DNA from 2 places in the Variovorax sp. PAMC 28711 genome. Region 1 is predicted to be linked to the other one. Evidence: predicted binding sites of a transcription regulator. Region 1 holds the regulator's gene; the other holds the start of a gene.
The links. Region 1 encodes LexA, which represses DNA repair genes until DNA is damaged. Its sites were predicted from a motif close to ACTGTATNNNNATACAGT; they were not measured.
Positions count from the first base shown of each region.

Region 1 (14,280 bases):
CGTCGAAATGGCGCTGCGCGCGCAGGGCATCGAGCTGGTCCGCGCCAAGGTGGGCGACCGCTACGTGCTCGAAGAACTGGAAAAGCGCGGCTGGCTGCTGGGGGGCGAGGGGTCCGGCCATCTGCTGGCGCTCGACCGCCATACCACCGGCGACGGCATCGTGAGCGCGCTGCAGGTGTTGCAAGCCTGCGTGCGCAGCGGCAAGACGGTGGCGCAATTGCTCGCGGCCGTCACGCTGTTCCCGCAGACGCTGATCAACGTGCGCCTTGCGCCGGGGCAGGACTGGAAGGCCAATCAGGCGCTCGCAGCGGAGACCGAACGCGCCGAAGCCGAGCTCGGCGACAGTGGTCGCGTTTTGATTCGTGCCAGCGGCACCGAGCCGCTGGTGCGCGTGATGGTGGAGGCGCGCGATGCCGCCCAGGCCGACGCGTGCGCGCGCCGCATCGCCGCCACATTGGAGCCTGCGACTTGACCGAACCCGTCGTGCCCCAAGTCGCCGCCGTGCACGCGAGCGGGATGCACAGCTTCTCGAAATATGCCGAACCCTCGATCCGTTTGATCGAAGGTCTGGGCGTGGAGGGTGACGCGCACGCGGGGCAGACGGTGCAGCACCGCTCGCGCGTGGCGCGAAATCCGGCAGCGCCGAATCTGCGTCAAGTGCATCTGCTGCACGCCGAGCTTTTCGATGAACTCGTCGAGGCCGGCTTCGCGGTGTTCCCCGGTGACTTGGGCGAGAACATCACGACGCGCGGCATCGATCTGCTCGGCCTGCCGACCGGCACCCGGCTGACATTCGGCGCCACGGCGGTCGTCGAACTGACCGGCTTGCGCAACCCGTGCAGCCAGATCGATCGCTTTCAACGCGGTCTCATGGCGGCCACCCTGGCGCAGGACGCCGACGGCAAGCTCGTGCGCAAGGCCGGCGTCATGTCGGTCGTCCTCGTCGGCGGTGACGTGATGGCCGGCGATCCGATCGGCATTGAATTGCCCGCGGGCACATCGCGGCGACTGGAGCCTGTGTGATCAACATTCTGTTGGCGGACTACCGGAACCCTGCGCACGCGATCGTGCTCGTCGAACTGCTCGACGCCTACGCACGCGACCCGGCCGGTGGTGGCACCGCGCTCGCACCCGAAGTGAAGCAGGGCCTGCCCGCTGCGCTCGCTGCACGGCCGCAGGCGTTCAGCGTGCTGGCGTTCGACGGTGACATGCCGGTCGGGCTCGTCAACTGCATCGAAGGCTTCTCGACGTTCGTCTGCCGTCCGCTGGTCAATGTGCACGATGTCGTGGTGGTGGCGAGCCATCGGGGCCAGCGCATCACGCAGCGCATGCTGGGACGAGTGGCGCAGGAGGCCAGCGCACGCGGCGCCTGCAAGCTCACGATGGAGGTGCTGTCGGGCAATCAGTCCGCGCTGCGTGCCTATGAACGTGAAGGGTTCGCTGCCTACCAGCTCGACCCGGCGTTCGGCGCCGCCGTCTTCCTGCAGAAGACGCTGTAGATCAAAAAAGCCGCCGGCGCTTGCGGCGCGGGCGGCTGATGCCATCTTGCGATGGCAAAACATCGGGCGGAATCAGAAGCGGGTCACAGGTGCTTCGAGCTCGCGCTTTTCGGTGGCGTACTTGCCCAGCTCCCACTTCGCGATCGCATTGCGGTGCACTTCGTCCGGGCCGTCCGCGAAGCGCAGCGTGCGGGCGTTGGTGTACGCATAGGCCAACGGGAAGTCGTCGGACATGCCGCCGCCACCGTGCACTTGCATCGCCCAGTCGATGACCTGGCAGGCCATCGACGGTGCGACCACCTTGATCATCGCGATCTCGTTGCGGGCGACCTTGTTGCCGGCCACGTCCATGAGCCAGGCGGCCTTGAGCGTCAGCAGGCGGGCCATGTCGATCTTGCAGCGGGCTTCGGCGATGCGTTCCTGCGTGACGGTTTGCGACGCCACGCTCTTGCCGAAGGCGACGCGCGACGAGGCGCGCTTGCACATCAGTTCGAGCGCACGCTCGGCCAGGCCGATCAGGCGCATGCAATGGTGAATGCGTCCGGGGCCAAGGCGACCCTGGGCGATTTCGAAGCCGCGGCCTTCGCCGAGCAGCATGTTGTCCGCGGGCACGCGCACGTTGTCGAACGTCATTTCGACGTGGCCATGCGGCGCGTCGTCGAAGCCCATCACGGTGAGCGGGCGAATGATCTTGATGCCCTTGGCGTCTGCCGGCACGATGATCATGCTCTGCTGCGAATGCTTGGCGGCTTCAGGATCGGTCTTGCCCATGGTGATGAACACCGCGCAGCGCGGGTCCGCAGCGCCGGAGATCCACCACTTGCGGCCGTTGATCACGTACTCGTCGCCCTGACGTTCGATGCGGGTCGAGATGTTGGTCGCGTCGCTCGAGGCCACGTCGGGTTCGGTCATCGCGAAGGCCGAGCGGATCTCGCCGTCCAGCAGCGGCTTGAGCCAGCGCGCCTTGATGGCTTCGGAGCCGTAGCGCGCGATGGTTTCCATGTTGCCGGTGTCAGGCGCCGAGCAGTTGAATGCTTCGCTCGCCCATGGCACCGCGCCCATGATTTCGGCCAGGGGTGCGTATTCCTGGTTGGTCAGTCCAGCCCCTTCGTAGCCCGATGCCGACGCGCTGTCGACCGGCAGGAACAGGTTCCAGAGACCTTGGGCCTTGGCTTTTTCCTTGACCTTGTCGACGGTCTTGAGCGCGGTCCAGCGCTTGCCGGCGGCAGTGTTCGCTGCCAGCTCGGCAGCGTAGTCCGCCTCGGCTGGGTAGATGTACTCATCCATGAACGCTTTGACGCGTTTCTGGAGGTCTTTTGTTTTGGCCGAGTATTCGAAATCCATGGTGTCTCCTGGGGTCGGGGAAAAGATGAGGCTTACGCCTTTTGGGCGAATTGCCAGGCCATTTCGGCCATCGGTCGCGCACCGCGGGCGGAGGCCACGGCTTGTTCGCTCGATGCGGTACCGGCTTCGACTCGCTTGGCAATGCCTTGCAGGATCGCAGCCATCCGAAACAGGTTATAGGCCTGGTAGAAATTCCAGTCGGGGGCCAGTGCCTCCGGCGTGCTGATGTGCGTGCGTTCGCAGTAACGGGCGATGTATTCGCGCTCGGTCGGAATGCCGAGTGCCGCCACGTCGACACCACCGATGCCACGTCCGGTGGTGGGCGGCATGTGCCACGACATGCAGTGGTAGCTGAAGTCCGCGAGCGGGTGACCCAGCGTGGAGAGCTCCCAGTCGAGCACCGCGATGATGCGCGGCTCCGTGGCGTGGAACATCACGTTGTCGAGGCGGTAGTCGCCATGCACGATCGACACCTTGGACTCGTCGCGGGCGCTCGCCGGCATGTGGGTCGGCAGCCAGTCGATGAGGCGCTCCATGGCGTCGATGGGCTGCGAGAGTTCGCCCGCGCCATCGGCCGATGCCTTGTACTGCTTGCTCCAGCGGCCGATCTGGCGATCGAAATAATTGCCGGGCTTGCCGTAGTCGGCCAGACCGCGTGCGGCGAAATCCACGGTGTGCAGCGCTGCGATCACGCGGTTCATCTCGTCGTAGTACGCACCGCGCTCGGCGTTGCTGAAGCCTGGCAGCGACTGGTCCCACAGCACGCGGCCCTCCATGCACTCCATGACGTAGAACGCGCGGCCGATGACCGACTCGTCTTCGCACAGGCAAAGCATCTTCGGCACCGGCACATCGGTCCCGGCGAGGCCCTTCATGACCTTGTACTCGCGCTCGACTGCATGCGCCGACGGCAGCAGTTTGGCGACCGGACCCGGCTTGGCACGCATCACGTACGCCTTGGACGGGGTGATCAGTTTGTAGGTCGGGTTGGACTGCCCACCCTTGAACATCTCGAGCGTCAGCGGGCCCTGGAAGCCTGCGAGGTTTTTTTCGAGCCATGCCGACAGCACCTCGTTGTCGAAGCTGTGCTGCTGCGACACCGCGCGGGTGCCGATGAAATTGCTGAAGTCTTGAGGTTGGGTCATGTCGCGGTCAAACGTCGGCTTCGGAGATGCGCATCAGCGCGGCACGGTCCAGCACCACGAGGCCGCCCGGTTCGATGCGGATGGTGTCCTCGCGCTCCATCGCCTTGAGTTCCTGATTGACACGCTGGCGCGATGCGCCGAGCAGCTGCGCCAACTCTTCCTGCGCCAGATGCAGCCCGATGCGCATCTGGCTGCCATCCGCGAGGCTCGGCACGCCGTAGCTGCGCACCAGGTGCACCAGCTGCTTGGCGAGCCGCGCCCGCAAGGGCAGTGTGTTCAAGTCTTCCACCAGTCCGAACAAGGTGCGGATGCGGCGCGCCTGCAAACGCATCAGGGCTTCGTACAACTCGACGTGCGCGTTGAGGATTTTCTGGAAGTCGGCCCGCGCCACGTTCAGCGTGGTGGTGTCGCCATGCGCGTAGGCATCGTGCGTGCGACGGTCCCCGTCGAACATCGCCACGTCGCCGAACCAGATGCCCGGCTCCACGTAGGTCAGCGTGACCTGCTTGCCCGACACGGCCGTCGAACTCACGCGCACCGCGCCCTTGGCACAGGCAATCCACGTTTCCGGTGGATCGCCGCGGGCTGCGAGCAGCTCGCCGTCCTTGTAGCGTTTGACGAAAGCACATCGAAGAATGTCGTGCCGAAGCGATGGTGAGAGAGAAGAAAACCAGCGACCACTGTTGATCGCTTCACGTTCTTCGATGGTAAGAATGGGGTCGTCCATTGTTCTGTCCTGTCGGCGACTGAAAAGATGAGGGTTGTCACGGGCGAGACCTGGGGGGTCGTCTACCCGTACTGCGGTGGCTTTTTGGCAAGGAACGCGGCAATGCCGATGCCGGCGTTCGCATGATGCAGGTTGCGCACGAAGTGATCGCGCTCCGCCGACAGATGCGCCGACAAACTCGCGCCGCGCGCATCGCTCAGCAGCTCCTTGATGCTGGCGAGCGAGTTGGATGCGCGCGCATTGAGCGTGGCAGCCAGCGCGAGTGCGCCGGCCAGTGCCTGCCCGGAATCGGTGAGCTGGTTGACCAGCCCGAGGGCATGCAGTCGCTCGGCTGCGATGCGCTCGCCGTTCATCAGCCACTCGCTCGCGATCTGGCGTGGCAGCGATTGCGCCAGGTGCCAGCTGAGGCCGCCGTCGGGCGACAGCGCCACGTTGCTGTACGACGCGGCGAACACGGCATCGCGTGCAGCGATCACGAAATCGCAGGCCAGTGCGAGCGAAAAGCCGGCACCGGCCGCGGCACCCTCGACCGCTGCGATCACCGGCTTCGGAAAGGTGCGGATCGAATCGATCCAGTTGTGCAGCCCCTCGATGCTTTCAGCCTGCACGGCAGGGTCGAGCGCGCGGTTCTGCACCAGCCGCTGCAACGAGCCGCCGGCACTGAACCACGCGCCGTCACCGACGATCACGACGCTGCGCACTTCATCGCTGCTCTCGGCGCCGTTCAGCGCTTCGACGCCCGCGGCATAGATTTCGGGGCCGAGCGCATTGCGTTGCGACGGGTTGGCGAGAGTCAGCACCATCGTGCGGCCCTCGCTGGTGCTCTTGAGTTGGGCTGTCATCGCGTCGTGATCATTCTTCTTCGTGAAGGAGGCTGAGGCCGAGGGCGCCGCGGCGGCGCAGCCACGGACTCGGCCGATAGCGCGGGTCGCCGTAGACGGTCTGCAGGTTGAACAACACTTCGAGCATGTTGGTCGGGCCGTACAGGTTGCCCATGGCGAGCGGGCCCTGAGGGTAGCCGAGGCCGAGCTTCACGGCGGTTTCGAGGTCTGCGGGCGAACACACGCGCTGCTGGCACATGTCGGCCGCGATGTTGACGATCGTGCCGACGACGCGCTGCGTCACGAAGCCGCCGCTGTCGCGGATCACGCTCACCGCCTTGCCGTCGCGCGCGAAGAGTGCGTGCGCCGCATCGCGCATGTCGCGACGCGTGGCCGGGTTGGTCGCGACGACGCGGCGCTTGGTGGCGGCGTCGTCGATCATCATGTCGATGCCGACGGTGCGCGTCGCGTCGAGCCGTTCGACTGCGGCCACGGTGGTCACGTCGAAGCCGAGCGGCGCCACCACGGTGAGCGCGGCCGGGGAGGGCGCCGCGCCGGTCTCGATCTGCGCGCCGAGCGCATGCACGATGCGCAGCAATTCGGCGCGACGCGCGGCGCGCGGCGACACCCACACGGGCGGCAAGAGGTCGATCGTCGGCACCGGTGGCTCGGGCGGCACCTGCATCGCTCCGTCGACGTAGCGATAGAAACCTTCGCCGGTCTTGCGGCCTAATGCGCCGGCGGCAAGTCGCTGGGCGGTGATCACGCTCGGGCGAAAACGCGGCTCGTCGTAGTACTGCCGGTAGATCGATTCCATGACCGGATGCGAAACATCGAGCGCCGTGAGGTCCATCAGCTCGAACGGTCCGAGCCGGAAGCCGGCTTGGTCCTTGAGGATGCGGTCGATCGTGGCGAAGTCGGTCACGCCCTCGCCGACGATGCGCAGCGCCTCTGTGCCGAAGCCGCGACCGGCGTGGTTGACGATGAAGCCCGGCGTGTCGTTCGCCTGCACGGCGCTGTGGCCCATCTGGCGCGCGTAGTCGGCGAGCCGCTCGCACACCCCAGGATCCGTCTTGAAGCCGGCGATGACTTCGACCACCTTCATGAGCGGAACCGGATTGAAGAAATGGAAGCCGGCCATGCGCCGCGGATTTGCCATGACGGCTGCAATGGCCGTGACGGACAGTGAAGAGGTGTTCGTCGCCAACGTCGCGGTCGGCGCGACGATGGCCTCGAGCGCTTTGAAGAGCTCACGCTTGACCTCGAGGTTTTCCACCACCGCTTCGATCACGAGATCGCACTGCGCGAGATCTTGCATCGAAGTCACGGGCCGAATGCGTGCGCCCAGGGCGTCGCACGTCGCTTCGTCCAGCCTGCCTTTCTCGTGCAGCTTCTGCCATTGCGCCAGCAGCGCGTCGCGGCCGCGCTCTGCAGCGCCCTCAAAGCTGTCCAGCAACAACACGTCGCTGCCGGCTTGAGCCGCGATCTGCGCGATCCCTCGTCCCATCGCCCCAGCGCCGATGATTCCGACCTTGGAATAGTTCACAGTCATTTGATAAATGTCTCCATTTGAAGTTTGGTGTCAGACGAGCGTGTCAGAATGTGTCAACTTTCGACTGCTTTTCAAATCATTTTGCAACTCCGCCGCATTGCAGCAGCCCTTGTCCTGATCGGGTTTGCGCTCCCATCGATCGCCTTGACCATCGGTCGTCCCCAAGGGTCGACGTGGATCGGCAAGCCCGTCGATCTGTTGATTCCGCTGTCGCTGGATGAGGGCGAAGCAGGCGATTCGCTTTGCCTCGAAGCCGAAGTGGTCCAGGGCGACACGCGGATCGATGACCGGCGCGTAACTGTATCTCTCGAATCCGGGCCGAGCGCCGCAACACCTCGGATGCACGTGCGTTCGACCATGGCGGTGGACGAACCGGTGGTGACCGTCATGGTCAGTGCGGGCTGCATCACCAAGTCCACGCGGCGGTTCACGCTGCTCGCCGATGTACCGGCCGATATCGCCATACCCGGCGTGACCACGTCCGGTCCGCGGCCCTTGCCGGAGACGCTTTCGTTCAGCGCCGGCGCGACGACACAAGGCGTTTCGGGTAACGGGCTCCGGTCGTTCGACGGCAGCGGCGATGCATCGTCGCCGCGGTCCACACGACGCAGCAGCAGCAACAACGGCAACGCCCGCGCTTCCGAGCGTTCGGCCGACGATGCGTCCGCGGCACCTGCCCCACGGCCGCGGCCAGTGGCGCGGGCGCCGGCCGCTCCCCGGCGTGCTGTCGTTGCGCAGGCCAATCCGGCGCCCGCTGCGACCACGCCTCGTGCCGTGAAGCCCGCGCCCGCGCCGGCGGACGCTACCGCGAAGAGCGCTGCACCCGCTGGCCCGCGCCTCCAGCTCGACGCGTTGGAGCCCGCGCCCGTTCGCGACGCCGGCTTGCAGACCTCGCCTTCGCTCGCGATGCCGGCGGCAGACGATCCGGCCAAAAGGGCCGAAGCCGCGGCGTTGTGGCGTGCGGTCGGCACCCCCGCCGAAGATGCCCAGCGCGACGCCCAGCGCATGCAGTCGCTCGAAGCCACACTCGCCGCGTTGCGCGACCAGACTGCACAAAACCAGCGCACCTTGCTCGAAATGCGCAGTGAGCTGGCCGACGCGCGCCAGAGTCGCTATCGCAACCCGCTGGTGTATACGTTGATCGCGATGCTGCTGCTGGCCCTCATCGGCATGCTGCTGCTCTGGCGTCTGGCCAAGCGCGCATCGGCGCCGGCATGGTGGGGCGAACAGCCCGGCCCGCAAGCCAATTTCCACGGCCCGGACGGTGATCCTCACGGCCCGTCGCAGGGCAAGGGCGCGCAACGCGCGTTGGCGCCCAGCGGCAGCTGGCAATCGCCAGCCGTGTTTTCGACATCGCAGTTCGATGACCTCGAAGCGGCGACCGACAGTACCATCGCACGCACGCCGGACGGCGCCCCGGTGCGACCGGTGAACACCGAAGAACTGTTCGATGTGCAGCAGCAGTCCGACTTCTTCCTGTCGCTCGGCCAGCACGACCAGGCCATTGCCGTATTGAGCGAACACATCGCCGACAACCCCGGCACGAGTGCGCTGGCGTACCTCGATTTGCTGCGCATCTTTCATGCGCTTGGTCGCCGCGACGAATACGCCGGCCTGCGGCAGGACTTCGAGCGGGCCTTCAACGCCGATGTGCCGGAGTTCGACAAGTTCACCGAAGTCGGCCGCGGCCTCGAGCACTACCGCAGCACGCTGGCCCGCATCGAATCGCAGTGGCCGGAGCCGGGCACCCTGGCCCTCATCGAGGAACTGGTGTTCCGCAAGCCGGGTGCGCACGAAGACGAGGTTTTCGATCTTGCGGCGTACCAGGAATTGCTACTCCTTTATTCGGTTGCGAAAGAAGTGATCGACCCCGACAGCGCGCCGCCTGCTCCCGTCACGCCACTGTCCTTCGTCGATACTTTTGGCCATGGTCAGGAGCCGACCGTGCCGTCGCCGATTGAACCCCAGGTGCCGGCGCATGCGCTCGACACCGCGCCGATGCTGCCACCGTCGCTCTACGGCGCGATCGACGAAGGAATGCAACACGACACGGTGCTTGGGTCTTCGCAGGCTTTTGCGAACGGCCCCGCATTGGCGGCGGTCCGTCCGGGCGTGGTGCCACCGCAGGCACGCATGGACCTCGACCTTGCCGAGTTCGACAAAACGGCGTTCGAGACGATGCCTGCAGAAATCGACGCGATCGCGCCCGATGCGCCGGCCAAAGACACGAACCTGATCGACTTCGATCTTTTCGACGACGAAACCGAAGCGGAAATCGCGCCGAAACGGCCGCCGATCAAGCGCTGAGTACGCTGGGTCCGGCTCAGCGTCGGACTTGCAGTGCGCCTGGGTTGACGATGTTTGTCGGGTTGCCCTTGATGAAGCTCACGACGTTGTCGAACGCCTGACCGAAATACATCTCGTAGCTGTCCTGCTCCACGTAACCGATGTGTGGCGTGCAGATGCAGTTTTCCAGGCGCAGCAGCGCGTGTCCCTGCAAAGGCGGTTCGCTTTCGAAAACGTCGATCGCGGCCATGCCGGGCCGCCCCCGATTGAGCGCCGCCAGCAGTGCATCGGGTTCGACCAGCTCGGCGCGCGAGGTGTTGACGAAGAGGGCGGTCGGCTTCATGCGCGACAGGTCTTCAAGCGTCACGATGCCGCGCGTCTCGTCGTTCAGCCGCAGATGCACCGAGAGCACATCCGCCGCCATGAAAAACGCCTCACGGGTCGGTGCGACCTGGAAGCCGTCCGAACGCGCCTTTGCACAACTCGCCTCGCGGCCCCAGATGACGACCTGCATGCCGAACGCCTGGCCGTATCGCGCCACGAGCTGGCCGATGCGGCCGTAACCCCAGATGCCGAGCGTCTTGCCCTTGAGCACCGAGCCGAGGCCGAAGTTCGCTGGCATCGATGCCGACTTGAGCCCCGACTGCTGCCATGCGCCATGCTTGAGGTTGCTGATGTACTGCGGCAACCTGCGCATCGCCGACATGATGAGCGCCCACGTCAGCTCGGCGGGCGCCAGCGGCGAACCGGAGCCTTCGGCCACCGCCACACCTTGCTCGCTGCACGCATTCACGTCGATGTGTCCACCGATGCGACCGGTCTGAGAAATCAGCTTGAGCTTGGGCAGCTTTTCGATGAGCTGGCGGGAAATTTGGGTGCGCTCCCGGACCAGCACGATCACGTCTGCGTCTTTGAGCCGGACGGAGAGCTGGCCGATGCCTTTGACCGTGTTGGTGTACACCTTGGCCGCGTAGGCATCGAGCTTGGCGGCACAGCGCAGCTTGCGCACGGCGTCCTGGTAGTCGTCGAGAATCACAATGTTCATGGCACATGATTGTGCCTTGCACTCCCCGGCTCCGAGCCGTAGCGCGTGCGAAAGCGCTGGTCAGTGCATCAGGCGATGCAACTCGTCTGCGGCCTCGAGGGCGGCCAACCGATCGAGTTCGGCGCAGACATCGGCCATGCGCCCCGAAATCACCACGCGCCCGGAGGCGCGACCGGCGCGCTGAGGATCGACGACGCGAACCACGCGCAATGGCCGGATGGCAGGCGACACCGCCGATGCAGCAGCCGCGCGTGCGGTACAAACAGGCCGCACCGCAACGTAACGCAGCGCGTTGCGGTGCACACGACGCGCAGGCATCCATCGGTTGGCCAGCGTTTGCAGCGGCGTGAACAGGTCGGCGAGGGTAAGAAGGGCGATTCCCATGTGAACTCCAGGATGTCAGGGGTTGAACACAGGCAGGATTGCTTGGAACGACTGCGACAGGGTGATGGCTCTTCGCCATACGCCCGCCACCTGTTGCAGCCGGTTTTTCAGAATGCAGCAGTCACGCGCTACATGAGCATGGTGTTGCGGATGAGACCGACGGCAAGGCCTTCGATCTCGAAAGGCTCACCTGGCTGCACCACGATCGTGGGGTAATCCGGGTTCTCGGCATGCAGTTCGATGAGGTCCTTGGTGCGCTTGAGGCGCTTGACGGTCACCTCTTCGCCCAAACGCGCCACGATGATCTGGCCGTTGCGCGCTTCCTTGGTGGATTGCACAGCGAGCAGATCGCCGTCCATGATGCCGGCGTCGCGCATCGACATGCCTTTGACCTTCAGCAGGTAGTCGGGCTGGCGCTGGAACAGCGTGCTTTCGACGTAGTAGGTCTGATCGACGTGTTCTTGCGCCAGGATGGGCGCACCAGCCGCCACGCGACCGATGAGGGGAAGTGCGAGTTGCGCCATGCCGGGCAACGACAACGAAAACTGGTTGTTGCGCGATTCGTTGAGCGAGCGCAGGACATCGGGGCGCAGCCGGATGCCGCGCGAAGTGCCACTCACCAGTTCGATCACGCCCTTACGCGCCAGAGCCTGCAAATGCTCCTCGGCCGCATTGGCCGACTTGAAGCCGAGCTCGTTGGCGATTTCGGCACGGGTGGGCGGTGCGCCGGTGCGCGCGATCGCGCTCTGGATCAGGTCCAGGATTTGCTGCTGGCGGGCGGTAAGCTTGACTGCGAACTGCATGGGAACTCCTTGCACATCGACCTAATGAACTGGCTGAATATCCAGTAACTGTATTTTTAACCAGTTTTCTGAAGTTGGCAAGCATGAACAACACAACAAGGGCCGGTGCGCGGCACGTGGTCATTCTCGGCACCGGTGGCACGATTTCCGGCCGCGCGGCATCGGCGGACGACAACATTGGCTACACCGCAGGCGAGGTCGGTGTGGCGGATTTGCTGGTTGGCATCGAAGCGCCGGCCGGCATCGCCCTGGTCGCCGAGCAGGTTGCGCAAGTCGACAGCAAGGACATGGACTTCGCGGTGTGGCAGGCGCTCGTGTCGCGCTGCGCGCACTGGCTCGCCCAGCCCGACGTTGTGGGCATCGTGATCACGCACGGAACCGACACGCTCGAAGAAACTGCGTATTTCCTGCAGGCCGTGCTGTCGCCCGACAAGCCCGTGGTGCTCACCTGCGCCATGCGCCCGGCGACGGCGTTGTCGCCCGACGGCCCACAGAATGTTCGCGATGGCATCGTGGTTGCCGCGACACCGGGTGCGCGGGGCGTGTGCGCCGTCTGCGCGGGGACGGTTCATAGCGCGCTCGATGTTAAAAAAGTCCACACCTACCGCCTCGATGCGTTCGCGTCGGGCGATGCCGGCCCGATCGGTTACGTCGAAGAAGGGGCGGTCCGTCCGGTGCGAAGCTGGCCCGAAGCGCGGGCTGCAGGTTCGCAGGCAGCGGTCGACAAAATCGCCGCTGTCACGGCGGTCCCCCGTATTGAGATCGTGGTGAGTCACGCGGGTGCCGGCGGCGCCATGGTGGATGCGTTGATGGCGTCACCGACGGCCCACGAAAAGACGGGTCCGTTGCGGGGTCTGGTGATTGCCGCGACAGGCAACGGCACCGTTCACCACGTGCTCGAGGCTGCAGCGCTGCGAGCGCAGGCGGCGGGCGTCGCGGTGGTCCGCGCGACACGTTGCGTCGAAGGTCGCATCCTGGCGCGACCGGGAGAGTCCTTGCGCGACGCGGGTGCACTCACCCCGGTGAAAGCGCGCATCGCGCTGATGCTCGAACTCCTCGGGTTGCCGCGGGCGGAGCGCTGACGATGCTTGCAGGCCTTCAGTCGCATGCCTGGGCTTATCCGGCGCTGGAGTCCTTGCACATCGTCGGCATCGCGCTGCTCCTGGGCAACCTGGTGTCGCTCGAACTGCGCGTGTTCGGTCGGGGCGACGCGTTGCCGGTGCAGGCGCTGGCGCGTCTGTCGCTGTCGATCGCGCTCACCGGGTTCACGCTGGCAGCGGCCACCGGTTTGCTGATGTTCGCGACACGCCCCGAGGAACTCATCGCCAATCGGTTCTTCGTCGTGAAGATGACGCTGCTGCTCGCGGCCGCCTGCAATGCGGCCTGGTTCCACGGCCGCCGATCGCTCGACAAACTTGACGCGATGGCGCGGGTACAAATGTTGTTGTCCACTGCGATCTGGCTGGCGGTCGTGTTTTGCGGCCGCTGGATTGCCTATTGAAAGGAGCATCGCCCATGAAACGTCGTCATCTCGTGCTGGCTGCCGCTTCGGTGCCCGCGCTGGCGTCCCCTGCATGGGCGCACCACGGCTGGAGCAGCTTCGACACCGACCGTCCCGTCTGGCTCGAAGGCCAGGTCGTCAAGTCGACATGGCGCAATCCGCATGCCGAGCTGGTCATCGAAGTGCCTTCGAACCTTCGGGTGCCCGCGGACATTGCGCAGCGGCCCGTCCCGGCACAGAGCGGGCCGGTCGACGGCAAGGCGCTGCTGGCCAAGGCGGTGGTTCCGACGCGCAAGGACCGGCGCTGGGAACTGGAACTGGCACCTCTCACGCGCATGGAGGCTTGGAAGGTGGCCGAGATCGCGCCAGGCGCTGCGGTCTCGGTGCTGGGCTTCGTCTTCAAGGAAGAGAAGGGCGAGGCGGTGATGCGCGTTGAATATCTGTACGTGGACGGCAAGGCCTACGGCTTGCGCTCGAGCCCCGCCTGAGCGCCCATGAAAAAAGGTCGCCACGGCGACCTTTAGCAGCGAGCGCCGCGGCGCTCAGCTGCCCAACGCAGCGAGCGCGCGCCGGGTGATTTCGTCGACGGTGCCCACACCGCTGATGGCACGGTACTTCGGCGCCGCTGCCGGCTCGTTGGTGGCCCACTGCGAGTAGTAGTCGACCAGCGGGCGCGTCTGCTGGCTGTACACGTCGAGGCGGGTGCGCACGGTTTCTTCTTCGTCGTCCTTGCGCTGCACCAGCTCTTCGCCGGTCAGGTCGTCCTTGCCTTCCACTTTCGGCGGATTGAACTTGACGTGATAGATGCGGCCCGAGGCCGGGTGCGAGCGACGGCCGCTCATGCGCTCGATGATGTCGCTGAAGGGCACGTCGATTTCGAGCACGTAGTCGAGCTTGACACCCGCGGCCTTCATCGCATCGGCCTGCGGCAGCGTGCGCGGGAATCCGTCGAACAGGAAGCCCTGGGCGCAGTCGGCCAGCGCAATGCGTTCCTTCACCAGGTTGATGATCAGATCGTCGCTCACCAACGCACCGGATTCCATCACGGCCTTGGCCTGCAGACCGAGCGGTGTGCCCGCCTTGACAGCGGCACGCAGCATGTCGCCGGTCGAGATTTGCGGAATGCCGAACTTCTGGCAAATGAAGGCAGCTTGCGTGCCTTTGCCCGCCCCG
Region 1 is NZ_CP014517.1:3,934,667-3,948,946, forward strand. Features, by position in the region: gene glmM (phosphoglucosamine mutase) at 1-472, shown strand, start outside; gene AX767_RS18950 (MOSC domain-containing protein) at 517-1,023, shown strand; gene AX767_RS18955 (GNAT family N-acetyltransferase) at 1,020-1,499, shown strand; gene AX767_RS18960 (acyl-CoA dehydrogenase family protein) at 1,572-2,843, opposite strand; gene AX767_RS18965 (phosphotransferase) at 2,876-3,988, opposite strand; gene AX767_RS18970 (Crp/Fnr family transcriptional regulator) at 3,996-4,715, opposite strand; gene AX767_RS18975 (oxepin-CoA hydrolase, alternative type) at 4,778-5,557, opposite strand; gene AX767_RS18980 (3-hydroxyacyl-CoA dehydrogenase) at 5,568-7,088, opposite strand; gene AX767_RS18985 (hypothetical protein) at 7,233-9,395, shown strand; gene AX767_RS18990 (D-2-hydroxyacid dehydrogenase family protein) at 9,412-10,419, opposite strand; gene AX767_RS18995 (hypothetical protein) at 10,480-10,803, opposite strand; gene lexA (transcriptional repressor LexA) at 10,932-11,606, opposite strand; gene AX767_RS19005 (asparaginase) at 11,690-12,688, shown strand; gene AX767_RS19010 (hypothetical protein) at 12,691-13,107, shown strand; gene AX767_RS19015 (DUF6152 family protein) at 13,122-13,595, shown strand; gene adk (adenylate kinase) at 13,650-14,280, opposite strand, start outside.

Region 2 (14,280 bases), 1.7 Mb from region 1:
GTGCCGGCGCCGCCGTGGATGGCGATGACTGGGGTGGTGCTCATGGCGTGGGGGTTCTCATTTGACGCGATCTGCCGGCGCTGCGCGCAGGCCTTGCCCGGCATGCAGCCAGGGCATGAGGGATTCGACGACGTTGCCGGCGCGTTGGAACGCATCGGGCGCGCGCAGGGCAACGGCGCTGGTCAGCGCTTCGATGACGGCCAGCGCGCTGGTCTCGCAGTTCGGGCGATAGCGGGTGTCGGTCTGGGCGTAGAGCACCACGTCGGCCAGTGGCGCGAGCGGGGAGCTCGGGCGGTCGGTCAGTGCGAGCACGGCGATGCCCCGGTCGCGCGCGATACCGGCCAGCGTGACGGTGTCGGTCAGGTAACGCGGATAGCCGATCGCGACCAGCAGGTCGCCAGGCCTGCCGCGCGACAGGGCCCGCGCTGCGTGCGTCACCCCGCTGATGGCCGGCAGCAGCCGGGCGTCGGCGCAGTACGGGTCCAGCCCGTGCTGCAGCAGCCCCGCCAGAAAGGCGCTCGCGCCGTAACCGGCGATGTGGACGGTCTTTGCGTCGAGCAGGTGCTGCACCGCGCGCTCGCAGGCACCGTAGTCGAGCGTGCGGCGCGTCGCCTCGATGTTGCGATGGCTCTCTTCCAGCGCGGTCGCGAACACCTGCGCCACCGTCGACGGCTGCGCGAGGTTGCCGCGCAATTGCTCGACTGGCGCCAGCAACGGCTCGAAGCCCCGCACCAGTTCCGACCGGAAACTCGCGTAACCCTCGAAACCGAGCGCCCGCGCGAAACGGTTCGCCGTGGCGATCGACACGCCGACCGCCGCCGCCAGTTCATCGATGGGCAAGGTGGCGACCTGCAGTGGATGCGAGCGCACGTAGTCGGCCACCTGCCGGTGCGAGCGCGTGAGGCGCGGCAGCGCCTCGGCGATGCGCTGCGCCACGGTGGTGCTTTTGACGGAAGAAGTTACGGAGGTCACGCGCGCATTCACGCACCCTCAAAGGGCGAAAAAGTAAATTTAGTCGCAAATATAGCGGCGGAAAGAAAACTTTTGGTCATTCGCGTGTTTGACGCAAATTCCGGACCCGCACCCCGACGCCGATTCAGTCGTCGTCGACGTTGCCCTTGAACACCTTGCCGACCACCGCGCCGCTGAAACCGCGCGCGAGCAGAAAGCGGGTTTGCTTCGCTCGCGCCTTGGCATCGACCGGCGGTTCTTCGAAGCGGCGAAGCCACAGCGCCCGGGCACGGGCCAGTTCGCTGTCTTGCAGGCCGGCGACGGCGGCCGCGATGGCCTCGGGCGCGATGCCCTTTTGCTGGAGTTCCTGCCGCACGCGCAGGGCGCCCATGCGCGGTGCGCGCTGATGCAGCACCGACTGCACCACGCGCGTCTCGCTGATGAAGTCCTTGGCGGCCAGTTCGTCAAGTGCCATGGCAAGGGTGCCGGGCACTTCCTCGTACTTCTTCAACTTGCGTTCGAGCTCCGCACGCGAGTGCTCGCGCTGGCTCAGCAAGCGCAGCGCTCGGCCTTTCAGGGACGGGGCAGCGAAGGCCACGGGCTGTGCGATCGGTGCGCCGCCCGCGCCTTACTTTTCAGCCTTGTCGGCTTTTTCGGCCTTCTCTGCCTTGGCCGGCTTGGCATCGACCACGTCGGCGCCGGAGGTCGCGGCCAGCAGCGGGATACCCAGCGATTCGCGCACCTTGTTCTCGATCTCGCGCGAGAGCTCGGGGTTCTCGCGCAGGAATTCGCGGGCGTTGTCGCGGCCCTGGCCGATCTTCTCGCCCATGTAGGCGTACCAGGCACCGGACTTGTCGACGATCTTGGCGACCACGCCCATGTCGATGATTTCGCCTTCGCGGCTGATGCCTTCGCCGAACAGGATGTCGAACTCCGCCGTCTTGAACGGGGGGCTGACCTTGTTCTTGACCACCTTGACCTTGGTTTCGTTGCCGATGGCTTCGTCGCCCTTCTTGATGGTGCCGATGCGGCGGATGTCCAGCCGCACCGAGGCGTAGAACTTCAGCGCATTGCCGCCGGTGGTGGTTTCGGGCGAGCCGAACATCACGCCGATCTTCATGCGGATCTGGTTGATGAAGATGACCATGCAGTTGGTCTTCTTGATGGTGGCGGTGAGCTTGCGCAGCGCCTGGCTCATCAGGCGGGCCTGCAGGCCGGGCAGCGAATCGCCCATTTCGCCTTCGATTTCAGCGCGCGGCGTGAGTGCGGCGACCGAGTCGATGACGATCAGATCGACCGCGCCGGAGCGCACCAGCGAATCGACGATTTCGAGCGCCTGCTCGCCGGTGTCGGGCTGGCTGATCAGCAGGTCGGACAGGTTCACGCCGAGCTTCTGGGCGTACTGCACGTCAAGCGCGTGCTCGGCGTCGACGAAGGCGCAGGTGCCGGCCTGCTTTTGCATTTCGGCGATGACCTGCAGCGTGAGCGTGGTCTTGCCCGACGATTCCGGGCCGTAGATCTCGATGACGCGACCGCGCGGCAGGCCGCCGACGCCCAGCGCGATGTCCAGGCCGAGCGAGCCGGTCGACACGACCTGCACGTCTTCCAGCGCCTCGCCCTCGCCCAATCGCATGATCGTGCCCTTGCCGAACTGCTTTTCAATCTGGGCGAGTGCGGCTTGCAGCGCCTTGGCTTTTTCGCTGCCTGCGACCGAAATACTGGTGCCTTTGACGAGTGCGTCCATGAGAAAACTCCTTGAATATCAACAGGTTGTGATGGGCTTGCATCTGTCTGCGTTTAATCACAGGCTGGATGCTTGAACAGTAATGTACAGGCCAGTCCGGCGAAGTAAACCAGATTTATGGTCAGTTTGCATTACCATTTGGCCGCATGATTTCCGCCCTCAACGACGACTGGCGCCAGACCCATCTGGGCCGCCTGCTCGGCCACGCCCTGCGCCGTTTCGACGAGCGCGTGCTGGCCTTGATGGCGCACGACGTCGACGTGCCGCTCGCCCTCTCCAACCTCGCGGCGCGACAGCAGGTGAGCGCGGCGCACGTCCACATCACGCGGCACCTGGCGCGCGACGGCTCGCGGCTGACCGAACTGGCGCAACGCGCCGGCATGACCAAGCAGGCGATGGGCACACTGGTCGACCAATGCGAGGCGTGGGGCCTGGTCACGCGCGGACCCGACCCGCTGGATGCGCGCGCACGCCGCGTGCTGTTCACCGCCGACGGACTGGCCTGGCACGAAGCCTTCCGCAAGGCCGTGGCGCAGGCCGAAAGCGAGTTTCGCGCGAGCGTGGGCGACGACATCGCCACGGTCGTCACCATCGGTCTCGAAACCTACGCCGCCGCCTAGAATCCGCCCACACAGCCGGAGGCAGGCGATGCGGATTCTGATTGCGGAAGATGACCAGGTGCTGGCCGATGCGCTGCTGCGCAGCTTGCGCACCTCGGGCGCGGCGGTCGACCACGTCGCGACCGGCTCGCAAGCCGACGCGGCGCTCATGACCAACAGCGAGTTCGACCTGCTGATCCTCGACCTGGGCCTGCCGAACCTGCACGGCCTGGAGATCCTGAAACGCCTGCGGGCGCGCGGCTCGCAACTCCCGGTGCTGGTGCTCACGGCCGCCGACACCGTCGAAGAGCGCGTCAAGGGCCTCGACTACGGCGCCGACGACTACATGGCCAAGCCCTTCAGCCTGCAGGAACTCGAGGCGCGCGTGCGGGCGCTCACGCGGCGCGGCATGGGCGGCACCAGCAACGCGATCAAGCACGGCCCGCTGGTGTACGACCAGGCCGGCCGCGTGGCGACCATCGACGGGAAGATGGTCGAACTGTCGGCGCGCGAGCTCGGCCTGCTCGAGGTGCTGCTGCAGCGCGCCGGCCGCCTCGTCAGCAAGGACCAGCTGGTCGAACGGCTCTGCGAGTGGGGCGAGGAAGTGAGCATCAACGCCATCGAGGTCTACATCCACCGCCTGCGCAAGAAGATCGAGAAAGGCCCGGTCCGCATCGCGACCGTGCGCGGTCTCGGCTACTGCCTCGAAAAAATCAGCCCGTGAAGATTTTTCAGCGCGGCCAGCGCTCCCTGTTCGGGGAAATCCTCGACTGGATGCTGACCCCGCTGCTGTTGCTGGTGCCGGTGAGCATCGGCCTCACCTGGCTGGTGGCGCAAGGCATCGCCAACGCGCCGTTCGACCGGGCGCTCGAATACAACGTGCAGACGCTGGCCAAACTGGTGACGGTGCAGCAAGACCGCGTCCAGTTCTACCTGCCGCTTCCCGCCCGCGAAATGCTGCGCGCCGACGACACCGACAAGGTCTACTACCAGGTGCGCGCGATCGGCGGCGCGGTGCTCGGCGGCGACAGTGACCTGCCCGAGCCGCCCGACGACGACGCGCTCACCCCCGACGTTTTTCACATGCGCGACGACCGCATGCGCAACGACGCAGTGCGCGTGGCCTACACCTGGGTGCAACCCGCGCTGGCGGGCGCGCCGATGGTGCTGGTGCAGGTGGCCGAAACGCGCGAGAAGCAGCAGGTGCTCGCGACCGAAATCATCAAGGGCGTGCTGCTGCCGCAGTTCGCGATCCTGCCGCTGGCGATCTTGCTGATCTGGCTGGCCCTGGTGCGCGCGATCAAGCCCTTGTCCGAGCTCGAAGAACGCATCCGCGAGCGCAAGCCTGACGACCTGAGTCCGCTCGACGACAGCTCGGTGCCGTACGAAGTGGCGCCGCTCGTGGCGTCGGTGAACGGCCTCCTGACCAAGCTCAAGGAATCGATCGCGACGCAAAAGCGCTTTCTGGCCGATGCGGCGCACCAGCTCAAGACGCCGCTGGCCGGCTTGCGCATGCAGGCCGACCTGGCGCAACGCGACGGCGCCGACGCCGCCGAATTGAAGCAGTCGCTCAAGCAGATCGGCCGCGCGAGCATCCGCGCCACCCACACGGTGAACCAGCTGCTCGCGCTCGCCCGCGCCGAAGGCGGCGCCGGTGCCTTGTCGTGGCAGCCCTGCGACCTCGCGCGGCTGACCGTCGAAGTGGTGCGCGAAGCGGTGCCGCGCGCGATCGAAAAGCGCATCGACCTCGGCTACGACGGCGCCGAACCCGGCGCCCCCGGCGTGCTGCTCGAAGGCAATCCCACGCTGCTGAAGGAACTGGTGCGCAACCTGGTCGACAACGCGATCGCGTACACACCGTCGTCGCCCGAACGGCCCGGCGTGATCACCGCACGCGTGCTCGGCGATCCGTTCGGGCACATCCTGCTGCTGCAGGTCGAAGACTCGGGACCGGGCATCGCCGATGCCGCGCGCGAGCTGGTGTTCGAGCCGTTCTACCGGGTGCTGGGCAACGAAGCCGACGGCTCTGGGCTCGGCTTGCCGATCGTGCGCGAGATCGCGCGCCAGCACAAAGCGACGGTGACGCTGGAAGATGCCCATCCGGGGACGCAACCACCGGGCGCACGTTTCAGCGTGCGCTTCGACACCGCGCCGCCCTGAAAGCGACCCGGCTTGCACCGCGTCAGCGGGCCGCGTCGTTGTCGTTCGCAGGCGAAGAAGCGGCTGGCTCGGCCGGCGCCGGGGCGGCTTCCGGCGCACCGGGCTTGCGAATTTGCAGCAGCTGCGGGCGCACTTGTCGGGCGAGCCGCTGAGGTTCACGCTCGCCGGCCACGTCGATGTCGCCACGCGCCCAAACGAAATACCCCAGGTTGACCACCACCAGCGCAAAGAAGATGAAACGCAGCATGCCCGCCTTACAACGCCATGCCGCGCGGCCGCACGCTGACTTCCGAACTGGTGATCGACTGCAGGCCGTCGGCGGTCTGCACGCGCAGCTCGCCCCCCGGGCCCACGCCTTCGCAGTGGCCGGCGGTGCCGTCGCTGAGTTGCACCTCGCGCCCGCGCAAGGCGTCGCGGGCCGCAAAGCGCTCGGCGAACGGCGCGAAACCCTGCGCACCGAAGGTCAGCACATCGCGCACCAGCGGCGCGGCCAGCCAGTGCAGCACCTGCTGCGGCGTGGCTTCGGGGCTCCACTGCTGGACCCAGGCCGGCGGCGTGCGCATGCCATCGCCTTCGCGCGGGCCGATGTTGAGGCCGGCGCCGATCACCAGCCAGCGCGGCGAGGCGCCGTTCGCATCGCCCTGCGGCAAAGCCGTTTCGATGAGGATGCCGCCGAGTTTGCAGTCGTCGACCCAGAGGTCGTTGGGCCACTTGAGCGCGACCCGTGCGGCCTGCGCCGCATCGATGCTCTCGGCGATGCTGACCCCGACGGCCAGCGAGAGGCCCGACCAGTCGCGCGGCGCCAGCGGCAGGCCGAGCGAAAAGGTGAGCGACGACGGTGCCTCTTGCATCTGCGCGCTGTGCCAGGGGCGCCCGAGGCGTCCCCGGCCAGCGGTCTGCCGCTCGGCCACCAGCAGGACGGGTGCAGTGCGACCACTGCGGCCGCGGCGCATGAGTTCGGTGTTGGTCGAATCGATCTCATCGATCACCTCGACCGAAAAGCCCGGCAGGAGCGGCGCCACCGCAGCGCCGATCCGGTCTTCGAACCAGGCATTCGCCATGGTCAATCCCGGTCGGACTTCTTGTCCTTCTTGTCTTTCTTGCCGGCTTTGCGCGCCTTCTTTTCGGCCTTCTCGGCCTGGGCCTTTTTGCTGGCCTCTTTCGCTTTCTTCGCTTTCTTCTTGTCCTTCTTGCGCTGAATCTCTTCTTCCTCGTCCTTGGGCGCGAGCAGGGTGCCGCGGCACTGTTCGGAGCCGCACCAGCAGGGGAACTCGGCCAGCAGCTCGGGCGTGTACGGCTCATCGATCATCAGGCCGTAGTCGTAGTTGAGCTCTTCGCCGGCGTGGATGGTGCGCAGCGCCTTGATGAAGACGCGGCCATCGGTCTCGTCGGCCTCGCAGTTGGGCTCGCACGAGTGATTGATCCACTTGGCGGCGTTGCCGTGGACCTTGCCGTCGATGACGTGGCCGTCGTCGATGTGGAAATAGAAGGTGTGCTGCGGCTGCGACGGATCGTGCGGGTGGCGGCGCAGCGCCTCTTTCCAGCTGATGACCTCGCCCTTGTATTCGATCAGCGTCTCGCCTTCGGCGATGTCGGCCAGCGCGAAGACGCCGTTGCCGTGAACGCCGGAACGACGCGTCTGGATGCGGCGACCGGTATTCGTGGGGGATTTGGAAGGCATCGCCGAAGTCTGATAGTTTGAATGTGCACACATGTGCGCGTACGCGTGTACGCGCGAGAGCCGCAGAGTATAGAGAGCCCCTCATGACAAAGACTTTGGTAATTGCAGAAAAGCCGTCGGTGGCCCAGGACATCGTCCGCGCCCTCACGCCCGTGGCTGGCAAGTTCGACAAGCACGACGAGCACTTCGAAAACGAAACGTATGTCGTCACCAGCGCGGTCGGTCACCTGGTGGAGATCCAGGCCCCGGAAGAATTCGACGTGAAGCGCGGCAAGTGGAGCTTCGCGAACCTGCCCGTGATTCCGCCGCACTTCGACCTGAAGCCGGTCGACAAGACGAAGACGCGCCTGAACGCCGTGGTCAAGCAGGCCAAGCGCAAGGACGTGACGCAGCTCATCAACGCCTGCGACGCGGGCCGCGAGGGCGAACTCATCTTTCGCCTGATCGAGCAGTACGCCGGCGGCAAGAGCCCGCTCAACAAGCCGGTGCGCCGCCTCTGGCTGCAGTCGATGACGCCGCAGGCGATCCGCGACGGCTTCGACTCGCTGCGCAGCGAGCAGCAGATGCAGGGCCTGGCGGACGCGGCGCGCTCGCGCTCCGAAGCCGACTGGCTGGTCGGCATCAACGGCACGCGCGCCATGACGGCCTTCAATTCGCGCGACGGCGGCTTCTTCCTGACGACCGTGGGCCGCGTGCAGACGCCGACGCTGTCGGTGGTGGTCGAGCGGGAGGAACAGATCCGCAAGTTCGTCTCGCGCGACTACTGGGAAATCCACGCGAGCTTCGCGGCCGAAGCCGGCCCCTACCCGGCCAAGTATTTCGACACGGGCTGGAAGAAGTCGGGTGCGCCCCCCTTGCCCAACGGCGAACCCGATGCCGAGCAGCGCGCCGACCGCGTGTGGACCGAGCACGACGCGCTGACCATCGCCAACGCCGCGCGCGGCCAGCCGGCCACCGTGACCGAAGAATCGAAGCCCACGACGCAGGCGTCGCCCGGACTGTTCGACCTGACCTCGCTGCAACGCGAAGCCAACGGGCGCTTCGGCTTTTCGGCCAAGACCACGCTGGCGCTGGCCCAGAGCCTGTACGAGCGCCACAAGGCGCTGACCTATCCGCGGACCGATTCGCGCGCGCTGCCGGAGGACTATCTGCCGGTGGTCAAGGACACCATGAAAATGCTCGCGACCAGCGGCATGAAGCACCTCGCGCCCTTCGCGCAGCAGGCGGTCGACGGCAACTATGTGAAGCCGAACAAGCGCATCTTCGACAACGCCAAGGTGTCGGATCACTTCGCGATCATCCCCACGTTGCAGGCACCGAGCGGCCTGTCGGACGCCGAGCAGAAGCTCTACGACTTCGTGGTGCGGCGCTTCATGTCGGTGTTTTTCCCGAGCGCCGAGCACCAGGTGACGACGCGCATCAGCACGGTCGAGCAGGGTGGCAAGAAGTACCCGTTCCGTTCCGACGGCAAGGTGCTGGTCAAGCCGGGCTGGCTGGCGATCTACGGCAAGGAAGCCGTGAGCGACGACGACGAGAAGGACGGCAAGAACCTCGTGCCGGTGAAGCCGGGCGAGATCGTGAAGGCCGAAACCGTCGACACCAAGGGCCTGAAGACGCGCCCGCCCGCGCGCTACTCCGAAGCCACCTTGCTCGGCGCGATGGAAGGCGCCGGCAAGACCATCGACGACGACGAGCTGCGCGAAGCGATGCAGGAAAAGGGCCTCGGCACGCCCGCCACGCGCGCCGCCACCATCGAAGGGCTGATCGCCGAAAAATACATGCTGCGCGAAGGCCGCGAACTGATCCCGACCGCCAAGGCGTTCCAGCTCATGACCCTGCTGCGCGGGCTCGGCGTGGAAGAACTTTCCAAGGCCGCGCTCACCGGCGACTGGGAATACAAGCTCGCCCAGATGGAAAAGGGCCAGCTGAGCCGCGAAACCTTCATGAAGGAAATCGCGGCGATGACCGAGCACATCGTCAAGAAGGCCAAGGAGTACGACCGCGACACCGTCCCGGGCGACTACGCCACCCTCGCGACGCCCTGCCCCAACTGCGGCGGCGTGGTGAAAGAAAACTACCGCCGCTACACCTGCACAGGCAAGCCGGGCGCAGAGCCGTGCGGCTTCTCCTTCGGCAAGTCGCCGGCCGGCCGCACCTTCGAGGTGGTCGAAGCCGAAGCGCTGGTGCGCGACAAGCACATCGGCCCGCTGGAAGGCTTCCGTTCCAAGGCGGGTTGGCCGTTCACCGCCGAGATCATCCTGAAGTTCGACGAGGAAGAAACCAAGAACTGGAAGCTGGAGTTCGACTTCGGCGACGACAAGAATGCCGACTCCGGCGAGATCGTCGACTTCAGCGCGCAGGACACGCTCGGCCCTTGCCCGATCTGCGGTGCGCCGGTGTTCGAGCACGGCAGCAACTATGTCTGCGAGAAATCGGTGCCGACCACCGCGCAGCCGACGCCGAGCTGCACCTTCAAGACCGGCAAGATCATCCTGCAGCAGCCGGTGGAACGCGCGCAGGTGGAAAAGCTGCTCGCCACCGGCAAGACCGACCTGCTCGACAAGTTCGTCAGCATGCGCACGCGCCGCGCGTTCAAGGCTTTTCTTGCCTGGAACGCCGAAGAAGGAAAGGTGACCTTCGAATTCGCGCCGCGCGAAGGCGGCAGCAAGTTCCCGCCGCGCAAGACCTTCGGCAAGGCCGCGCCGGCCGCCAAGAAGGCCGCCGCCAAAAAAGTCGCTGCGGCCAAGAAGGCGCCGGCGGCGAAAAAGACGGCCGCCCCGAAGGCACCGCGCAAGCCGGGCGCCGGCCTGAAGCCGAGCGACGCACTGGCGGCCGTGATCGGCGACGAACCGGTGGCGCGCACCGCGGTCATCAAGAAGCTCTGGGACTACATCAAGGCCAACGGCCTGCAGGACGCGACCAACAAGCGCGCGATCAACGCCGACGCCAAGCTCAAGCCGGTTTTCGGCAAGGACCAGGTGACGATGTTTGAACTCGCTGGCATTGTGGGCAAGCACCTTTCGGCGCTGTGACCTCTATATAGTGATTCGATGACGAAATCGATCGCATCCACCGTCCTCGCCACGCTCGCGCTCTGCTTCATCGCAGGGTGCGCCTCGGGCAACTCTTCCAACACCGGCGCGAGCGCGAGCAGCGGCAGCCGCGTGGAGGTGTTCGGCACGATCGACAGCTCGATCTCGCACGTCACCAACAAGTCGGCGCCCGCGCGCTAAATCCCGCGCGGCTCAACGCCTCAACAGCGCCTGACGCAGCAGCCGCGCAGCGCGGTTGCGGATCTTGCCGGGCGCAGCGCGCAGGGTCGACTTCGGGGTGACGCGCGCGGTGGCGCAGGCCCACAGGAAGTCGTGCAGGATGGCCGTGTCGTCGACTGTTTCCTTGCTGCCGAAGGTGTGGAATTCCGGATGCCACTGCGTGGCCGCGATGTAGCTGCGGCCGCGATCCGCCTTGCGCCGGATGGCTTCCGGCACGCGGTCTGGCAGGCTCCACGCCTCGATCTCGAAACCCGGCGCCAGCCCCTTCACGCCCTGGTGGTGAATGCTGTTGACCCGTGCGCTGTCGACGCCCGGGTACAGCTTGGCGAGACGCGTGCCCTGCACGATCTCGATCTCGTGAAAGTTCTTGTCGTAGGTGACCGGGTCGCGATGCCGCAGCGTCTGGGGATGGCCGTGCTGCTCTTCGATGTCCTGGTACAGCGTGCCGCCGAACGCGACGTTGATGAGTTGCAGCCCGCGGCACACGCCGAAGATCGGCTTGCCGGCCTGCTCGAAAGCCTCGACCAGCGCGAGGTCGTAAAGATCGCGCACGCGGTCGCCGAGCCATGCATCCTTGAGTGGCACCTCGCCGTAGCTGCCGGGCCAGACGTCGGCACCGCCGTGCATCACGACGCCGTCGAGCCACTCGGCGTAGTGCGAGAGCTTGGTGTCGCCGCGGGCGGTTTCGCCGGTCGGGCAAGGCACCATCACCACCATCGCGCCGGCCGACATGAGCCAGTGGGCGATGGACTGCTCCACGTATTGCAGCGTCTTGTTGCTGAACAGGGAACGGTCCGGATCGGCGTGCGAGAAGCAGGCAGACAGGCCGATCTTGAGCCGGGCGGAAACGGGTTGAGACATCGTCGAACGACCCCTGCAGAGATAAGGATTGATTGTGCCGAACGGCCCTCGCGCGCAGGGTCGGACGACACCCCAAGTATGCTTTCGACCGAACTTGCAACCTCGGAGACAAACGCATGGACCTGGGCATCGACATCGGCACGTCGGAAGTGAAAGTCGCGCTGGTCGACGACGCGCAGCGCATGGTCGGGCAGGCCCGCGCCGCGGTGCCGATCTCTCGGCCGCACCCGCTCTGGTCCGAACAAAATCCGGACGACTGGTGGACCGCCACGCAGGCCGCGCTCGGCGCGCTGCGCGACAAGCATCCCCGGGAGTACGCGGCCGTGCAGGGCATCGGCCTCTCGGGCCACATGCACGGCGCCACACTGCTCGATGCACAGGAGCGCGTGTTGCGCCCCGCGATCCTCTGGAACGACGGCCGCAGCCATGCGCAGTGCGCAGAGCTCGAACGGCGCGCGCCGGCCAGCCGCACCATCACCGGCAACATCGCAATGCCCGGCTTCACCGCGCCCAAGTTGATCTGGGTCGAAGACAACGAGCCGGACACCTTCCGCCGGGTCGCGCGCGTGCTGCTGCCCAAGGACTATGTGCGGCTCAAGCTCACCGGCGAAGCGGTGTCCGACATGTCGGACTCGGCCGGCACCTTGTGGCTGGACGTTGCTGCGCGCGCCTGGTCGGACACGATGCTCGCGGCCACGCACCTCGACCGCTCGCGCATGCCGCGCCTGGTCGAAGGCAGCGATGCGAGCGGCACCCTGCGTGCCGACGTCGCATCGCGGCTCGGCTTGCAACGCGGCGTGGTGGTGGCGGGCGGTGCCGGCGACAACGCGGCGAGCGCGGCCGGTCTGGGCGTCACCGCGCCGGGCACCGCGTTTCTCTCGCTCGGCACGTCCGGCGTGTATTTCGTCGCCAACGCGGCGTACTCGCCGAACCCGGCCGGCGCGGTGCACGCGTTCTGCCATGCGTTCCCGGGCACCTGGCACCAGATGAGCGTGATGCTCTCCGCCGCCAGCTGCATGGGATGGCTCAAGCGGCTCACGCATGCCGAGAGCGAAGCCCAACTGGTGAGTGAAGCCGAGGCGTTGCCGGACGGCGCAGCGACGCCGCTGTTCCTGCCGTATCTCTCCGGCGAGCGCACGCCGCACAACGATCCTTACGCGTCGGGTGTGTTCTTCGGACTCACGCACGAACACGCGCGCGGCCACCTCGCTTATTCGGTGCTCGAGGGCGTGGCGTTCTCGTTCCTCGACGGGCAGCGGGCGCTGCTCGATGGCGGCGCGCAGATCGACAGCGTCACGCTGGTCGGCGGCGGTTCGCGCAGCGCGGCCTGGGCGCAGTTGCTGGCCGACACCCTGGGCCGCACGCTCGATCGCCGCAGCGGCGGCGAGGTCGGCGCAGCGCTCGGCGCGGCCCGCCTGGGTCGGCTGGCGCGCACCGGCGATGCCGTGGCCGACGTGTGCGTCGCGCCGCCCTTGCTCGACAGTTTCACGCCCGACCCCGCGCGCACCGCGCTGCTGGCGGAGCGACATGCGCAATACCAGCGGCTCTATCGCTTGCTCAAACCGGAAATGCAGCGCTGCTCCACGCTGGAAACCTGAGGGTGCTGCGGGCCGCTCATGCCGCTTTGTGGCCGATCGGCTACAATTGCGGGTTCGTTTCGATACCACGACGAAGCACTTCGTCATGCGCCGGCTGGAAGGCCACACCCTCTCAAAGCCGGCTTCACAGTGTGTTGGAGCGCCAGATCTGGCGCCCATGATTGCCACCACTGCCTTCGTTCTTGTTGAAGCGAATAGCGCGTCCCCCGCGCCGTTGACAGTCATTCACGGCCGGTCACGCCCCGTTTTCAACATTTTTTTCGGCGCTTTGCGAAAATTCGCATGGCGCCAAGGCTTCATGGACATCATTCAACACAGCATCGCAGTGGGCAAGTACCTCGTTTCACCGCTCATCAAGACCCAGGACGACGGCCATTTCGCCGCCTCGGTCTCCATTCGTTCCGGCCACGGCAGCGGCATGACCGACCGCGTCATGCGGTTCACGCCGCGCTTTCGAAGCCATTCGGCCGCCGTGCGTTATGCCGTCGAGCAAGGTCTCGGCTGGGTGCATGAAAAGCACCCAGCCCGCCCTGCGAGCGGGCCTTGCACCGCCTGAACCCGACACCCAGTTTCATCTTCAACAGACAACGTTTTCAGAGGTAAATCATGGCCAAGGAAGAACTGATCGAAATGAACGGCGCAGTGACCGAAGTGCTGCCCGACTCGCGTTACCGCGTCACGCTCGACAACGGGCACCAGCTCATCGCGTACAGCGGCGGCAAGATGCGCAAGCACCACATCCGCATCCTGGCGGGTGACAAGGTCTCGCTCGAACTCTCGCCCTACGACCTGACCAAGGGCCGGATCACGTTCCGCCACCTGGAACGCCGCGGTCCGCCGCCGGTCAATTCGGGCGCCCAGCGCCGCTAAACCCTGCTGGCAGGCTCACCTGCCGGCCACGGCCTCCGGTTGCCTCACCCAGGCGCCGGAGGCCTTTTTTGCTTTGAAATCGAGCCTTCCATGAGTTCTTCTCCCGCCGCCGACAGCTTTTCCACGTTGCCGCTCACGCCGCAGATGCTGGCCAACCTGACCCGGCTCGGCTACACGCAAATGACGCCGATCCAGGCGGCTGCGCTGCCGCCGGCGCTGCTCGGCAAGGACCTGATCGCCCAGGCCATGACCGGCAGCGGCAAAACGGCCGCTTTCGCGCTGGCGCTGCTCGCCAACCTGAATCCGCGCCGCTTTGCCGTGCAGGCGATGGTGCTGTGCCCGACGCGCGAACTGGCCGACCAGGTCACGACCGAGATCCGCCGGCTGGCGCGCGCCGAGGAGAACATCAAGGTCGTCACGCTGTGCGGCGGTGTCGCGCTGCGCGGGCAGATCGCGAGCCTCGAGCACGGCGCGCACATCGTGGTGGGCACACCGGGCCGCCTGATGGACCATCTGGAGCGCGGCAACCTCGACCTTTCGGCGC
Region 2 is NZ_CP014517.1:2,214,843-2,229,122, reverse strand. Features, by position in the region: gene AX767_RS11025 (isoaspartyl peptidase/L-asparaginase family protein) at 1-44, opposite strand, end outside; gene AX767_RS11020 (MurR/RpiR family transcriptional regulator) at 58-972, opposite strand; gene recX (recombination regulator RecX) at 1,097-1,549, opposite strand; gene recA (recombinase RecA) at 1,580-2,695, opposite strand; gene AX767_RS11005 (MarR family winged helix-turn-helix transcriptional regulator) at 2,842-3,315, shown strand; gene AX767_RS11000 (response regulator) at 3,344-4,018, shown strand; gene AX767_RS10995 (sensor histidine kinase) at 4,015-5,454, shown strand; gene AX767_RS10990 (hypothetical protein) at 5,477-5,701, opposite strand; gene AX767_RS10985 (biotin--[acetyl-CoA-carboxylase] ligase) at 5,709-6,515, opposite strand; gene AX767_RS10980 (SET domain-containing protein) at 6,518-7,135, opposite strand; gene AX767_RS10975 (DNA topoisomerase III) at 7,219-10,167, shown strand; gene AX767_RS10970 (hypothetical protein) at 10,186-10,368, shown strand; gene AX767_RS10965 (gamma-glutamyl-gamma-aminobutyrate hydrolase family protein) at 10,381-11,268, opposite strand; gene xylB (xylulokinase) at 11,385-12,866, shown strand; gene AX767_RS10955 (hypothetical protein) at 13,165-13,422, shown strand; gene infA (translation initiation factor IF-1) at 13,473-13,736, shown strand; gene dbpA (ATP-dependent RNA helicase DbpA) at 13,827-14,280, shown strand, end outside.
Region 2: recA (recombinase RecA) is a predicted target of LexA. The motif match lies at 2,759-2,776, and genes of this name have one in related genera.